Regions from separate parts of the Clostridium sp. NSJ-145 genome, predicted to be linked through region 2. Evidence: a T-box and tRNA genes for the amino acid it is inferred to sense, from the RefSeq annotation. Region 2 holds a T-box; the other holds one or more tRNA genes.
What was found. A T-box is a leader RNA that pairs with one kind of tRNA and senses whether it is charged. The one in region 2 lies ahead of argS (arginine--tRNA ligase), so its partner is inferred to be a tRNA-Arg.

Region 1: it encodes a tRNA-Arg, which carries the amino acid that the T-box ahead of argS (arginine--tRNA ligase) is inferred to sense. The anticodon was not compared.

The regions. Positions count from the first base shown of each region.
Region 1 is NZ_JAJNOS010000015.1:59,183-67,747, forward strand. Features, by position in the region: gene LQE93_RS13410 (FAD-dependent oxidoreductase) at 1-1,264, opposite strand, end outside; gene LQE93_RS13415 (zinc ribbon domain-containing protein YjdM) at 1,512-1,853, shown strand; gene LQE93_RS13420 (hypothetical protein) at 2,678-2,983, shown strand; gene LQE93_RS13425 (DEAD/DEAH box helicase) at 3,015-4,643, opposite strand; gene LQE93_RS13430 (lysophospholipid acyltransferase family protein) at 5,035-5,757, opposite strand; gene LQE93_RS13435 (staygreen family protein) at 5,988-6,761, shown strand; tRNA gene LQE93_RS13440 (tRNA-Arg) at 6,826-6,900, shown strand; gene LQE93_RS13445 (PTS sugar transporter subunit IIC) at 7,138-8,442, shown strand; gene LQE93_RS13450 (glycoside hydrolase family 1 protein) at 8,535-8,565, shown strand, end outside.
Region 2 is NZ_JAJNOS010000007.1:124,603-133,167, forward strand. Features, by position in the region: gene LQE93_RS08040 (FeoA family protein) at 1-106, shown strand, start outside; gene feoB (ferrous iron transport protein B) at 120-1,880, shown strand; gene LQE93_RS08050 (FeoB-associated Cys-rich membrane protein) at 1,895-2,035, shown strand; gene LQE93_RS08055 (AI-2E family transporter) at 2,105-3,223, opposite strand; gene argS (arginine--tRNA ligase) at 3,364-5,055, opposite strand; T-box leader at 5,179-5,387, opposite strand; gene LQE93_RS08065 (Ppx/GppA phosphatase family protein) at 5,522-7,027, shown strand; gene LQE93_RS08070 (site-2 protease family protein) at 7,085-7,732, opposite strand; gene LQE93_RS08075 (LCP family protein) at 7,870-8,565, opposite strand, start outside.

The DNA.
Region 1 (8,565 bases), on a different contig from region 2:
GTTGAAGATAGATAGAGTTATCTCCGTAATATTCATATAGATAATTATCAAGTGGATAATATGGAAAGTTTATATATGAGCCATCTGTTATATTATAAATAAATCTTGATTTTTCTTCTATCCACTTAGTATTTTCAGCTTTATATTCGTTATCTTCAAAGTCAGACTCGATAGCAATAATATAATTGCTATTTCTATAGTAAAAAGCTGTATCAGATTTATCTATTTTACTTACTTTACCTCCAAGGCCATATAGATTTAATAAAGTGGTTTGAGAGCCTTCAGGACGTTGTTCGTTTATTATATCAACTAATTTTGAAATCTCATCATAAGAGTATTCTCTAGATACGAATCTACTATATGAAATAAACCGTTCATATTGATTATAGAAAGATCCAATTATTTCAGTAGATTGAAGGAAAGAGACATTTTCATAAGTTAAATTGCAACCTTCTATATTCATAAAAGGTGATAAAATATCCATTAATTCATTAGGGGTTCCATAGAGTAGTCCGGTACAGTAAATATAATAACCATCGTAAGCTGAGTTTGCTATACTAGATTTCATATTTATTTTATCTGGAGCATTAGTTATCCAATGCTGCCATGTATCTAAGAATTTTATTTGATTATATTTATTAATATTTGAGTAATAAATATTAAAGGTAGTAACTAAATCAACTTTTGGAGGTAGATTGAATGTTAATGAAACAACTATACCAAAGTTTCCACCACCACAACCTTTTAAGGACCAGAATAAGTCTGAATTAGTATCTTTATTTGCAGTTATTAAAGAACCTTCATAATTAACTAATTTAGCTTCTACTAAACTATCACAGCAAAGTCCTAAATATCTACTCGAATATCCCCAACCACCACCAAGAGTTAATGCTGCTATGCCAACTGTTGGAGAGGAGGCACCAGGGAATGGATAACCGTTTGCTCCAAGAAAGTTATATAATTGGCCTAATAGAGCGCCACCTTCTGCAGTAACAGTATTATTTTCATAGTTAATATTAATTCTGTTTAAATTACTAATATCTATAATAAATAATCCATCATCAATAGAGAAACCTTCATAATTATTACCACCAGAACGAATTCTAAGCTTAAATCTATTTTTTCTTGCAAATAATACTGCTTTTTTTACATCATCAAATGTCTTGCAATATGCAATTGCAGTTGGATATTTATCTATAGATTTATTCCATTCTTGTCTAGCATCATCATAATAATTACTTGAAGGAGTAATTACTTCAATCATTTTAATCACCGCCCATAAATATTAAATTAGGTTATAATCTATATTATTTATTTAGGGCGTATAAGGTTAATAAATTATTTTAAAAATGCAAAAACTAGACTAAACGTTAAGGTTTGTCATTATTAATAGACTATGATATCATAAAGACCTACAATTAGTTCCTCATATTAATTTTATTAAATTAGTATTATTAGTTTATAAATGAGGAATAACAATAAATTTATTTACAAGTGGAGGAAAGTGAATTATGGATAATCTACCAAATTGCCCAAAATGTAATTCAGAATATACTTATGAAGACGGAAATCTATTTATTTGTCCAGAATGCGGACATGAGTGGAATACACATTCTGTAAGTGAAAATAATGAGGATGAGTTAGTTGTTAAAGATGCTAATGGAAATATCTTAAAAGATGGTGATTCTGTTACAATAATAAAAGACCTTAAAGTAAAAGGTGCCTCATCTGCTTTAAAAGCTGGTACAAAGGTTAAAAATATACGTTTAGTAGATGGAGACCACAATATAGACTGTAAAATTGATGGATTTGGAGCTATGAGCTTAAAATCTGAATTTGTTAAAAAGTTATAATTAATAAGACTAAGCTATTTGAACTATCTTGTTTATTTAAAACTAAGTAATTCAATTAACTTAGTCTTTTTTTTATAGATTTTATATAATATTTTAATTAAACATGATTTTATTAAAAGAAAAATATAATCTAACCTTATTAAAAATAATCATAAACATCTATTATAATTATATGTATTAAAAATATAATCATAGTGTGTTTAAAAATTATGATTTTTTACTTTATAAAAATATCGAAATAAGAAATATTATGGATAATAATGTAATAACCATAAATTTCATGTAAAAATATAATATAATTTGCTCCATCTGTTTTTATAATATATGCAAGCAAAATATGAAAGTTATAGAATTAATTACATTAAATTACATAACATATATTTACAAAGAAATAAATATAAAAAAATACTTCAATTTTCAGAAAAATAATTTTAAAACAAAAGTATAGATAGGTTGAATAATATAGAATCAAATGTATTATAAAATCATAAAAAAATAGTAAAATTATATAAAATATAGTTTTAAATGATTTATTTAATAAATAAAAAGTTGTTTTTATAGTAATATAATAAAAAATTATTAATTAAATATTTTGGGGTTAAATACAAATGAGAGAAGCGAAAAAATAAAAAATGAAATTATAATATTAATATATTTTAATATAATGAATATTCTGAATAATATTCTTGGAGATGATTTTATGCTTATATAAAAGTTTTTAAATTATCTTAAATAGGTTGTACTATTCTGAATAATATGTTGTAATAAATATAATTTATCAAAAAGGACAAAAATATAGTTAAGGATAAATTGGAGGAATTTTTATGGGAAAAATAACTAGCAAGAATAATGATTTATTAAGAGATGCAAAACAAAAAACGTCACCAAAAATATATAGTCTTTTATTAGATTTGGTTAATGATGGTAGAGAAGACCTAGCTGAAATGGTACTAAAAATAGATTATTTAATAGAATATGCAAATAAATCAATCAAAGCAAAAGATTTTGAAGAAGCAAAAGAAGCTATTCAGAAGGCTGAAGAAAGAACTAAGATGCTTAAAAGAGCTAAAGCAGATGTGGAACATTTAACTTACTTAATAGAAGGTGTAAACAAAAAGCTAAAGAAGTGATAAAACACTTCTTTAGCTTTAATTTATGTTATTATTTATTTTTTCTATCTCTGTTGAATCCTTTATTTTTACCGCCACTTTTGCCACCTTTTCCTTTTGAACCAGTAGCTACTTCAACGTTTATCTTTCTCTTATTAATCTTGTTTCCTGAACATTTAGTTAATACTTGTTGGTGGATTGCTTCATCAACATTTACAAATGTGAAGTTTTCCATTATATCAACATTTCTTATTTGAGAAGCTCCAACTTTAGCATTATCTTTTATGTAATTTATTAAATTCTTTATTGTTAATCCATCTCTCTTACCAGCTGAGAAGAATAATCTTACGTCTTGACTCTTAGGTGCAACTAAAGCATCTGTTGAATAGTCAAATGAAAGGTTAGTATCAAATTGACTCTTCATTAATGAAGCAATAACTTCAACTGCATCATATCTTTCATTTAATTCTTTAGCAACATCTACAAACTTATCATAATCTTTAGCATCAATTATTGAGCTAACTTCATTTATCATATTAGCAAACTTATTGTTGTATATTTCTTGAACTGTAGGTACAGATTTCTTTATGATATCACTCTTAGTTGTATTACGAATTTGTCTTAAGTATCCAAATTCTCTTGGAGTGATTATGCTGTAAGCAGTTCCTTCTCTACCAGCTCTACCAGTTCTACCTATTCTATGTACATAAGATTCGATATCTTGTGGTAATTCATAGTTAATTACGTGAGTTACACCTTCAACGTCTATACCTCTTGCAGCAACATCAGTAGCTACTAAGAATTTTAAAGCTCCATCTTTGAATTTCTTTAAAGTTTTCATTCTTTGAACTTGAGACATATCTCCGTGCATACCTTCAACCATGTAACCTCTGCTTTGCATAGCTGTTACTAAATCATCTACACCTTTTTTAGTTCTACAGAAGATGATTGATGATTGTGGCATATCAAAGTCTATAAGTCTGCAAAGAGCTTCAAATCTTTGATCTCCATGAACTTCGTAGAAGTATTGAGTTATTTTTGATGCAGTCATTTCTGTTTTAGCAATAGCTATATATTTAGCATCATCTTTTAAATATTTCTTAGTTAATTTTTTTATTGGTGCTGGCATTGTAGCTGAGAATAATAAAGTTTGTCTTTCTTCAGGAATACTCTTCATGATTTCTTCCATGTCATCAATGAATCCCATGTTTAACATTTCATCAGCTTCATCTAAAACAAAAACTTCTACTTTATCTAATGGTAAATTTCCTCTTCTAATATGGTCTAATACTCTACCAGGAGTTCCTACTACAATATTAGCTCTTTTTAAGTCTCTAGCTTGATGATGAATAGGTGCTCCACCGTATACAGCAACTATGTTAAGTTTTTCGTACTTTGTTAATTTAATTAACTCATCATGAACTTGTAGTGCTAATTCTCTTGTAGGTGCTAATATTATAGAAGCTATTGAATCTCTATTTTTTATGTTGTTTATTATCGCACAACCAAATGCAGCAGTTTTACCAGTTCCTGTTTGAGCTTGACCTATTATGTCAAAGCCTTGTAAAGTTACAGGAAGACTTTCTGCTTGGATTGGAGATGGTGATGTGAAGCCTAAATCATCTATAGCTCTTAATAAACCTTCTCTTAATCCTAAATCTTTAAATGTTAAATTTGTCATATAATACCTCTTTCTTATTTATGTTAATTACTATTTCTCTAGAGTTAAAAACCTATATATTTAAATCAATTTAAATTACGTTACTTTTTATCGACTTTACTAAGTATATAGTAAAATCTAAGTTTATGCATCAAGTATTTATTGTAAAATAAAAAAATAATATCAGAAATACCATAGAAAACGTTGTCATTTACATAAAAAGTAATTGAAGGTAAGAATATGAGTTTGACATTTAAAAATAAACATTTAAAATAATAAAGCGAGATAGCTATTTATTAATAACCAAATAGACTATTGTGTTATTGTGTCATTAAGAGTAAATGGTATTTGAAATGCCATTTACTCTATTTTTTTATAAAAAAATGACTTGAATATTCAAGCCATTTTTAAATTACTTAGGTAATTTTGAACAAATTATTTCTTCAATTTTAGATGGTAAATTATCAATTTCCTCTTTAGTTAATGAAGAAGTATCAATTGGAGCATGAATTGTTAGCTCTACATTTGCAGGTTTGATCCAAGGTCCATTACCATGTTCCATGATTTTATAAGAACCATTCATAGTTACAGGTATAACTGGAACTTTTGATTTTGTAGCTAATTTAAAGCTGCCAGCTTTAAATTCACCAGTTTTATCTCCACGACTTCTTGTACCTTCAGGGAAAATAACCATATTATAACCGGCTTTAAGATTTTTAATTCCATGAATGATAGCTTCGCTAGATTTTCTAAGACTGCTTCTATCCATGAACACGCACTTCATTAATCTCATCCAAGTTCTAACTAGTGGAATTTTTTCAGTTTCTATTTTAGCAACAAAACCTATTAATATAGGTATAGTAGAAAGATATATTGGAATATCAAAGTTACCTTGATGATTACCTATGAATAATACAGTTTTATCATTAGGTATATTTTCAATACCATTAACATTTATTTTTACACCAGCTATCTTCAATAGTGATTTAGCCCAAAGACTTGTGCATTTATGAATAAGTTTCTTACTTTCTTCAATTCTATCTTTTTTTATTAAGTAGTTAACTCTAAAAACAAAAGGTATGCTTATTATTAAACTAATAGCAAACCAAATAAACCAAATTATAGTTCTAATCATATTCAATTCAACCCCTTAAATTTATAAACTTATTTAAAGTATACTATAAGTAAAATTTAAAATCTATGCTTTTATTGGTTGAAAGTATAGTTATAAAACTTTGAAAATAGCAACTTTCTTAAATTTTAAATACCAAATTAAAACAAAAATAAAGGATAATATTTGTAGTGAACAATAAATTTTAAAAACATATAATGAAATTAACTAAAAATTATAAGAGGAGACTTAAAGTGTCTAAATTTATTCCGGAAAAATTATTTGTAGAATATAAAGACATAGATATAAACAATAAAAAAGATAGAAAATATACATTAACTCATTCTGATGAAACAGCAGATTTATTTTTAACTATAGATAAAAAATATAACTATGAAAAAACAAATGAAACAAGAGATGAAGTATTAGCTGAATGGAAAGAGAGTGATGGGAGATATACATTAAAAGTATATCTTCAAATAAGTTTAGATTCAGATTTGTCTAAAACTATTATTAGAGATAAGATTTTTAGAGAAGAGCTTCCATTAGCGTTAAAGGCAATAGTTTATGGAGATAAAGAATTCTTAAAAGAAAATTCGGAGTTATATAAAGCTAAGGTTATAGTTAGTTTTAAGTCAGATACACCTAAATACAACAAGGTTGAAGAGTGGGGAATAGTTTTAGATTATTTAGAGGATTATAGTAGATGTAATAAGAGTATATCAAAATTATATGTGAGAGATACTAAAAATAATGAAATAGAAGAAGCTTTAATAAGAACTTTAGCATTATATATAAAAATTCAAGTAAATATTTTTGCTGGTAGAGACGCTACTTATTGTTTGAGAGATGCAGAGTTATTATATTCTAAAAAAATAAATAAAGATGATTATTTACAAGATGAATATGAAGTAGCTATAGGACTAAAAATAGGAATTCCTACACCAATATATAATAATTTTATTATAATATTCTTAATTAAAGATAATGTGATTAATATCAAAGATTCTAAGATGATAAATATGTAAAATAGGCAAAGTAGAAAAATTTGACATATATAAATAGATGTAATAAAATATATTTAGCTAGTGTGCTCTCATAGTTCAATGGATAGAATAGTCCCCTCCTAAGGGATAGATACAGGTTCGATTCCTGTTGGGAGTACCAGTAAAAATCCACAACCTTAATAAAAAGGATTGTGGATTTTTTTTATATAAGTAAGAATTCGAATATAAGTAAAGTTGTATGAAAATTTCACTTTTTGAAAAAACAACATATTTGTATAATATATAATTTAAGTAAAGGTTTTAATTTTTTAAGGTCTTTTTTTGAAAAATCACATACCCAATATATGTAAACGATATTAAAATTTAAATTGTAAACAAATAAAAGGGGGAGAAAAAAATGAGTTTTTTTGACAAATTTCAAAGCGGAATAGAAAAAGTAATGGGACCTTTTGCTAATGTAGTATCAACTAATAAGTTTATAAGAGCATTAACAGCTGGGTTTATGGCAACTATGCCAATTTCTTTAGGAACAGCAGCAATTGCAGTATTAGGAAATCTACCTATTACTCCATGGCAAAATTTCTTAGTAAGTATGGGACTATATCAAGTTGCACAAGATTTTATATCATTAACGTTATCATTATTAGCTATTTATGTAGTTATAAGTATTTCTTATAACTATACAAAGATTGAAGGAAAAAATGCTATCACAGGAGCAGTAGTATCAGCAGCAGTATTTATTACATTAATGCCAATTAAAACTTCAGAAATTGATGGAGTTATGGCTACGTCATTGTTGACAAGTAATATGGGAAGCAATGGTATTTTTGTTGCTATGATCGTAGGTCTATTAACACCTTGGATTTTTTGTAAATTAATGAATAAAAACTTAAAATTAAAACTTCCGGATTCAGTACCACCTATGGTTGCTGATTCATTAGCACCAACATTTGTTGCAATGATCTTATTCTTTGGGGTATTCATGATTAAATGGGGTATTTCTTTAACATCATATGGAGATATATTTACATTTATAACAGAGGTAATTTCTAAGCCAGTTATGTATTTTGGTACATCACCTTGGGCATTGATTTTTATGTATTGTTTTATGAATTTATGTTGGTTCTTTGGGATTCATCCAAGTCCTATATTGAGTTGTTATATACCAGTTTTAATGGCAGCAGGTACTGCAAATACAGAAGCTTTCTTAGCAGGACAAGCATTACCATACTTAACATTCTCTATAGTAGGTGCGGCAGTATATGTTGGAGGAAACGGTAATACTTTAGGATTATGTATTGCGACGTTGTTTGCAAAATCTGAAAAGTATAAATCAATGAGAAAGTTAGTTATACCAGCAAATATATTTAATATTAATGAACCAATTATTTTTGGATTCCCAACAATGTTAAACCCACTATACTTTATTCCAATGGTATTTACATCTTTAGCATCTGGGGCTGTAGCAATATTATTAGTTAATATTCTACCAGTGACATTAAATCCAACTATATCTTTACCATGGGTTACTCCTGGATTTGTTAGTTCAGTAATGAGTGGTGGATTAAATCTATTATTAATATGGGGAGTATCAGTAACAATTCATTTCTTAATGTACTTACCATTCTTTATGGTAGATGATGCTAATGCTTATAAAGATGAACAAGAAATGTTAAAGGCAAGTGAAATTGCTGCTGATTAATATAAAAGGAATAAAGAAAAGTTGAATTTTTATTAATTCAACCTTTCTTTATATTGAATATTGAAATTTAAAATGGTGAGAGGAGTATTATTATGAGTTTTCCTGAAGGATTTTTATGGGGAG
Region 2 (8,565 bases):
ACTAAAAAGAATTGCTCCTTTAGGAGATCCTATAATCTTAAACTTAAGAGGCTTTGATCTTGCAATTAGAAAGAAAGATGCAAAAAACATATGCTTGACTAAATAAAGGAGATGACATAATGAAAACTATTGCCCTATTAGGTAATCCAAATGTCGGTAAAACAACTCTTTTTAATGCCTTAACTGGTTCAAACCAAAGAGTTGGAAACTGGGCTGGTGTTACTGTTGACAGAAAAGAAGGAACATTTGATGATGTGAAAATTGTGGACTTGCCTGGTATATATGCTATGGATACCTATTCTAATGAAGAAAAAGTTTCAAAAGAATTTTTAGAAACTGGTGATGTTGATGTTATTTTAAATATCATTGATGCTTCAAATATAGATAGAAATCTTTATTTAACCACTCAATTAAAAGCTTTTAAAAAGCCAATCATTTTAGCTATAAATATGATTGATGTAGCAGAGAAAAAAGGAATTCAAATAGATTATAATAAACTTTCAGAATTATTACAGGTAACAGTTATTCCTATACAAGCTGCCAAAGGATTAGGAATAAATGAAATTAAAGAAACTATAAAATCTGATAATTTCTTAAAGATAACAGATGATAATAATTATAAATTTTCTTCAGAAAAGGATGCTTATAACTTTATTTCATCACTTTTAGATAAATGTAACAAAATACATATTTCGGAGAAAAAAACTTTAAAAGATAAACTTGATAATATTTTATTAAATCCATGGTTAGCATATCCAATTTTCTTTATTACCATGGCTTTAATTTTCCAAGTAACATTCAGTTGGATAGGACAACCTCTTTCTGATTTACTCGATGGATTTTTAAATGATACTATTATTCCCTATGTATCAACTTTATTATCAAATTCTAGTCCTTGGTTTAGTTCTCTAATTGTTGATGGGATAATTTCCGGTGTTGGTGGAATATTAGTTTTATTACCAATAATTTTATCACTATTTACTTGCATAACAATTTTAGAAGATAGTGGATATATGGCAAGAGTTGCTTTCCTTATGGATAAAATAATGAGAAAGATGGGATTGTCAGGTAAAGCGTTTATACCAATGATAGTTGGTTTTGGATGCTCAGTTCCAGCAATTATGACTGCTAGAACTCTAGAGAGCGAAAAGGATAGAAAACTTACTGCTCTTCTTGTTCCATTGATGAGTTGTAATGCTAGATTACCTGTTTACAGCGTATTTGCTGCAGTATTTTTCCCAAATAATATTGGTATTATTGTAGCTTCCCTTTATTTCTTGGGAGTCCTATTAGCTTTTCTAATGGGGATATTATTTAAAAATACTTTATTCAAAAAAGATGAAGAGCCATTCTTAATTGAATTGCCTGAATATAAATTACCATCATTTAAAAGTATTTTAAATCAACTTTATGAAAAAAGTAAAAGTTTTATCATAAAAGCTGGTACATTAATCTTTGCCATGAGCGTAGTTTTATGGTTCTTATCGAACTTTAATTTTTCAGGCATGACAGATGTTAATAACAGTATATTATCATCTATAGGTGGTTTCTTAGCACCTATATTTAAACCGTTAGGTTTTGGTAACTGGCAAGCTTCTGTTTCGCTATTAACAGGATTAATTGCCAAAGAAACTGTTGTTTCATCTATGAGTGTTATATTCGCCGGAGACCTTTCTGTCTTATTACCACTACACTTTACAGCATTATCTGCACTATCATTTTTAGTTTTTGTTTTACTATATACACCTTGTATAACTGTTTTAGGTACTATGAAAAAAGAATTCGGTTTAAAAATTACACTTTTCTCTGTTGGATATCAACTTGTTTTAGCTTGGATAGTATCTTTCTTAGTATTTAATATAGGTTCTTTAATCATATAAAGGAGATGTATATTATGGAGATTTTTATAACAATAGTGATAGTTTTAATAGCATCATTTATAATATATAAAAACATAAAAAAATCATCTAAAGGCAATTGTAATTGTGGAAGTTGTTCTTCTCATTGCTCTAAATATAAAAACGATGATAAATAAAATTCATATAAATTTTGATATAACTAATTACTATTATGTATAAAAAAAGGAGTCCATACACTCCTTTTTTTATACTTTTTCAATATTCTTTATTACTTCTTTATTCTTTTCTAATAGCTTTGAATAGTAAAACTTCATTGTAGCTGCTGTTGGAGATGCAAGTAACATTCCAATAGGTCCAAAGAATCCTCCACCAATCACTACTGCATATATAATCCAGAATGGTCTAACCCCAACTTTACTTCCTATAAGCTTAGGATCTAAATACCAACCATCAAACATCTGTAATGCAAATAACGTTAAGAACACTACTAAACCTTTAGTCGGAGAAACAAATATATTTATAAAAAATCCTACTATCTCTCCTATAAAAGGCCCAAAATAAGGTATCATATTAGTTATACCAACAATTATAGAAAGCAATAAAGCATACTCTGATTTTACTATAGTTAACAATATAAATGCCATTATCCCTATTATAGTTGAATCTATAGCTTTTATTCCTATATATGTACCTATCATATTGTTATATATTCTACCAAATTCAATAACTTGTTTTGCCCTCTTCTCTTTTAACACTAGTACTAAGACTCTCTTCCAGTCATTTATAAGTTTATCTTTATCTGATAAAACATAAATAGATACTAAGAATCCTAGAACTACTTTAACAAGTTGTGAGGATAAATTAAATAAAGTATTAAATGAACCTTCTAATAAATTCATTAAAACATATCCTATTTTTTCTATATATGACTGTATTGTACCTAATGTACCAGTAGAATTAATTAATCCATTAATATTATCGTTGCTAACTATATCATTTAAGAATCTCTGAGCTGAATCTATATAACCTGGCACCTTATTAATCATATCTCTAATACTATCAATTAAACTCGGTATTCCATATATTGATATAATTGCGATTATCGTAATAAACAATATATAAGTTACAGCTATTGCAAGACTTCTTCTCATTTTCGTTTTTGATTCAATTATCTTTACTATAGGATTTAATACATATGCTATTACTATTCCATATATAAATGACATTGATAACGAAATTATTTTTCCTAGAGTGCTTGTTATGTCATCTAGGTACCCGAACAATTTAAATGCTAAAATACTAAAAACTACTATCCATAATGCAGCTACCACTGCATCTTTATACTTATTGTTCTTCAAAAACACGTTCTTTGTGCCTCCTTTCATTTTACTCTTTGATTATAACAGAATTTATCCTTCCGATAATAAACTTTCTGTTATCTTTTTGTTAATATCATAAATTAACAAAAGTAGAAGCTATTTAGCATAGCTCCTACTTTCAAATCCTACATTTTTTCTACTACTTCTATACCTATTAATTCTAATCCATTTTTAATTACTTGACATGTAGATTTTACTAGCGCTAATCTAGCTGCCATTAAACTCTTATCTTCTAAATTTAACACTGAATGATTATTGTAGAATTTATTAAATGTCTTAGCCACTTCAATAACATATCTAGTAACAACTGATGGTTCTAATTTTTCAATAGCTAAATGAATGTTTTTACCAAAACTTTCTAATGCTTTAACTAATTCAAATTCTTCTTTAGAATTTAACTTTGTAAAGTCTGGAGCTTCATTTACTTCACCAGCTCTAGTTAATATACTATTTGCTCTTGCATAAGAATATTGAACATACGGACCTGTTTCCCCTTCAAATGAAAGCATTTCTTTCCAATCAAAAACTATATCCTTCTCTCTTGAGTTCTTAAGATAAGTAAATACTACTGCTCCTACCCCTATCTTTTTAGCTACTTCCTCTTTATTTTCAAGGTTTGGATTCTTTTCATTTATTACTTCTAAAGTCTTATCTATTGATTCTCTTATTAAGTCATCAAGAAGTATAACTTCACCTTTTCTAGTTGATAATTTTCTATCAGCAAACTTAACTAATCCAAATCCAACATGCACACAATCCTTAGCCCATTCGTGCCCTGCAAGCTCTAATACCTTAAATACTTGTTTAAAATGTAATGCTTGTGGAGTTCCCACTACATATATACACTTATAAAAGTCGTACTTATTCTTTCTATACATAGCAGCTGCTAAGTCTCTTGTAGCATATATAGATGCCCCATCAGCCTTTAAAACTATACATGGAGGCATATTGTATTCATCAAGCATTACAACTTGAGCTCCATTACTTTCAACTAGTAAACCTTTATCTCTTAGCTCATTTACAACTACATCCATCTTATCGTTATAAAAAGCTTCACCTGCATACGAATCAAACTTAACATTAAATATATCATATACTCTTTGGAATTCTTTTAAGCTTAAATTTCTAAATCTTTCCCATAAAGCTTCTGCTTCTTTGTCTCCATCTTCTAAAGCTTTAAAATATGCTCTTCCTTCATCTTCTAAAGATGGATCTTTCTCAGCTTCATCATGGAATTTAACATAGATTCTTAAAAGTTCTGCTATTGCATCTTTTTCTAGAGCCTCTTCATTACCCCATCTTTTATAAGCAGATATAAGCTTACCAAATTGAGTTCCCCAATCTCCTAAGTGATTTATACCTTCAACTGTATAGCCTTCTTTTTTAAATAGTTTATATAAAGAATTCCCTATAGCTGTTGTAAATAAATGTCCTACATGGAACGGCTTAGCTATATTAGGAGATGAATATTCAACACATACTGTCTTTCCTTCACCTATATTTGAGCTTCCATAAGAATCACCTTCAGCAAGTATTTTTTCTATTGTATTCTTAGTAAACGTCCCTTTATCAACAAAAAAGTTTAAGTAAGGTCCTAAGCTTTCTATTTTTTCAAAACCTTCCTTATCTAATTTTTCCTTTAACTCTTCTGCTATCATATTAGGCGCTTTTCTAAAAGCCTTAGCTAATTGGAAACATGGGAAAGCAAAATCTCCCATCTCTGGCTTTGGTGGAATTTCTATTAACTTTTCTATGCTTTCTATATCCATATCTACTTCTGTTTTTATAAGTTCTGCAACTTTCTTTTTATAATCCATAAAACTACCTCCAACATTTATTATCACAATAATATTTTAAATTTTCAAAGTACTCTAAGTTCTTCAAAAAAATTGTTATACTTTCTATTATTCCCTTAAAATAAAAAAAACCATCTCCATAAATAAAGAGACGGATATTCCGCGGTACCACTCTAATTGCATTTTTATTCAATGCCACCTCGACGCTTTAACGCAGCTACTACGGTTTATCCTACTTAATTCGGTAAACTTCTCCAAGGCTCTATTTCCTTTAATATATCTTATGAACCTTACACCATCGTTCACTCGCTTTAAGACTTAACTAAAGTACTTTTCCTCTTCATAGAATTTCTTTTTTCATTTTATTATAACTAATAAAAAGATTTTTTGTCAATAAATCATAAATTTTTATTTGAACTTATATAAAATTAAATGTACAATAAGATAATGTAATATATAAATTTAATGAGATAAGAAAAGGTGCGTTATGGTTAAAATTGGAATTATTCATATAAGTTCAAGTTCACTTAGACTTGTACTTGCAGAAATTGAAGAAATCGGGTATTTCAGAGTTGTAGATGAATTAAAAACCCCAATGAAGATTTGCTACAATTTAAATAATACTTGTAAGGTATGTAATGAAAAATTGCATTATATAATTTCCACATTAAAAACTTACGAGTCTTTATGTCTAGCTAGTGGCACTTCGAATATAATTGCTATAGCAACAAATTCATTCAACCAAATTTGTGACAACGAAATCATAGTTAAATCACTTAAGGATAACTTCGATTTAGACTTAAGAATATTAACTCCAAAAGAAGAAATATATTATAACTATTTAGGAATAGTAAAAAGCCTAAATGTAGAAAACTCTCTTGTTGTTGAAATAACTGGTACTTCAACAAATTTAACCTGGGTTAAAGATGGTAATATCGAAGAATGGTCAGTACTACCTTTTGGTAATATTAATTTAACATATAATTATGGATTAAACGATAGAATTTTATCTGATTCTATAGATGAATGTAATTCTTTCATAAGTAATCACTTAAAAGATGTTGATTGGTTAAATAATTCTTTTGAGTCGATAATTCTTATAGGAGATGTAGGTCGTAATATAGCTAAAATAGATAAAAAACGTAGACGTTATCCTTTTGATAATTTTAATAACTATGAATTATTAGATAATGAAATACATGAACTTTATAACATGGTAAAATCTAAAGATTTAAGACAACGTCGTAAGATAGAGGGTCTTGAGCAAGATATGGCTGATACAATATTTACTTCTTTAGCAATATTCCATAATATTTCTGATTTAGTGAGCTCAAGATATATAAAGATATCTAATCATTCATTAAGAGAAGGTATACTTTATGAATTCCTAGATAATAATTATGATGTAATTCATGATATATTAGACTATAGTTTATATGGTATACTACATTCATTAAACTGCAATATCGATCACGCTAATCAAGTTTATAAAATAACTTTAGATTTATTTAACGCTTTAAAACCATTACATCACTTAGATGATAATTATTTAAATATATTAAAAACTAGTTCACTACTTCATGATTGTGGTATAAGTATTAATTATTTACAGCATCATAAACATTCTTTTTATATAATTCTTAACTCTTATATAAATGTTCTAAATCATAAAGAGTTATTAATGAGCGCTGCTATTGCCGCATCACATAGATTTAATAATTATCAAATACCAGTTCCTCAATTCTCATCTATAATCAATAAGCTTGATTTAAAAGCTATATATGAAATTGGAGCTTTATTAAAGATTGCAGAAGGATTAGATAGAAGCCTAGTTTCTTCTGTTAAAGATGTTGAAGTAACACTTAATGATGAAGAAGTTATTATTCTCCTATCTTCACCACTTAATTTAGATGTAGAAATTCATCAAGCATTAAGAGCTAGAGATTTCTTTAGAGAAGTATACGATAGAGATTTAATAATACGTAAAAAGTAAGTAAAAATTAAATGCCCTTATTAAAACATAAGGGCATTTAAACTACTTACTTTTTTATTATATAAAGCTAAATATAAAGCTTACAATATATAAAAAGAAGTTAATTATATATGAAGAAACCATTGATAGTATTCCTCTACCAAGCACTATAACTAACATTAATATTATTAACTGATATTGATATATTTTATCCGCATACTTATAAAAATTCTTTGGTGATATTGCTCTAAATATATCAAATCCAGCTAAGCCAGGAAGTGGAAGTAGCGTAAATATAGCTAGCCCAACATTTACTGTAACTATAGCTCCTAACATTCCTGCTATTACAACAAATATACTGCCAGGAAGCCACATAAACAACTTATTAAATAAAACATATATTATTGCCCCTAAAAAACCTACTATCAAATTCGCTAAAGGTGGTGCTATTGCAACCTTAATTGAATCTTTATAACCTCTTTTAAAAGCACTTGGATTTGTCTCTACCGGTTTTGTCCAACCAAATCCAACTAAAAGTATCATTAAGAATCCTATAGGATCTAAATGTGCTACTGGGTTTAGCGTTAGTCTACCTTGAAATCTAGGAGTTTTATCGCCCAATCTATCAGCAACAAAAGCTTTTCCATATCCTTGTGCAGTAAATGCAATCATAACTGCTGGAATACTAAGTATAATATTTAGTAATATCCCTCTAAATGAACCCATCTTTTCACCTCGTGTTCTTATTGTTTTAAAGTTATTATATCATATATTAATTATTTTTTTATATTATTAATAAATTTTTAATAAAAAATGGAGATAAATACCTATCTCCATTTACTATTACAATATACTTAATCTTCTTATGTCTGTGGTTGTTCTTGTGATATATCTTCTGGTTGAACTGGATCTGTTGCATTTACAGGTTTATCAGTTCCATCTACAGGTTGTTCTGTGCCTTCACCTGGTTTCTCTATACCTTCATCTGGTTTCTCTGTGCCTTCACCTGGTTGCTCTGTACTTCCACCTGGTTGTTCTGTACCTTCACTTGGTTGCTCTGTGCCTCCACCTGGTTGTTCTGTACTTCCACCCGGTTGCTCCGTACCTTCACTTGGTTGCTCTGTGCTTCCACCTGGTTGTTCTATAGGCTTTTCTTCAACTGGCGGTTTTGTTATTTCCTCTTGTTTTGGTAAATCTTGATCAATATTTTCATAATCTTCTGGATTTATTCCATTTTGACTATTATATATATCTTCATCTGCAGCATATTGAGCTAACTTTTGATATAAAGAATAGTAATCAAATTCATCAGGATTAGGAATTTTATCATTATATATGAAATCATGAAGAATTTGAGCATTTTGCTCTCCATCCATTAAGAATACCCATCCTAAATCCTTATACAATCTTCCCTCAGCAAGTTCTGGCGTTGGTATTTGTAATTGTTCTGTAACTAAAGAAGGGAATTTATATATTGTATAAGCCATATTTAAAGCTTGCAGTGGATCAATGTTAGTTTTTATATAATCTAACATTTTATTCATTATTCCAAGATATTT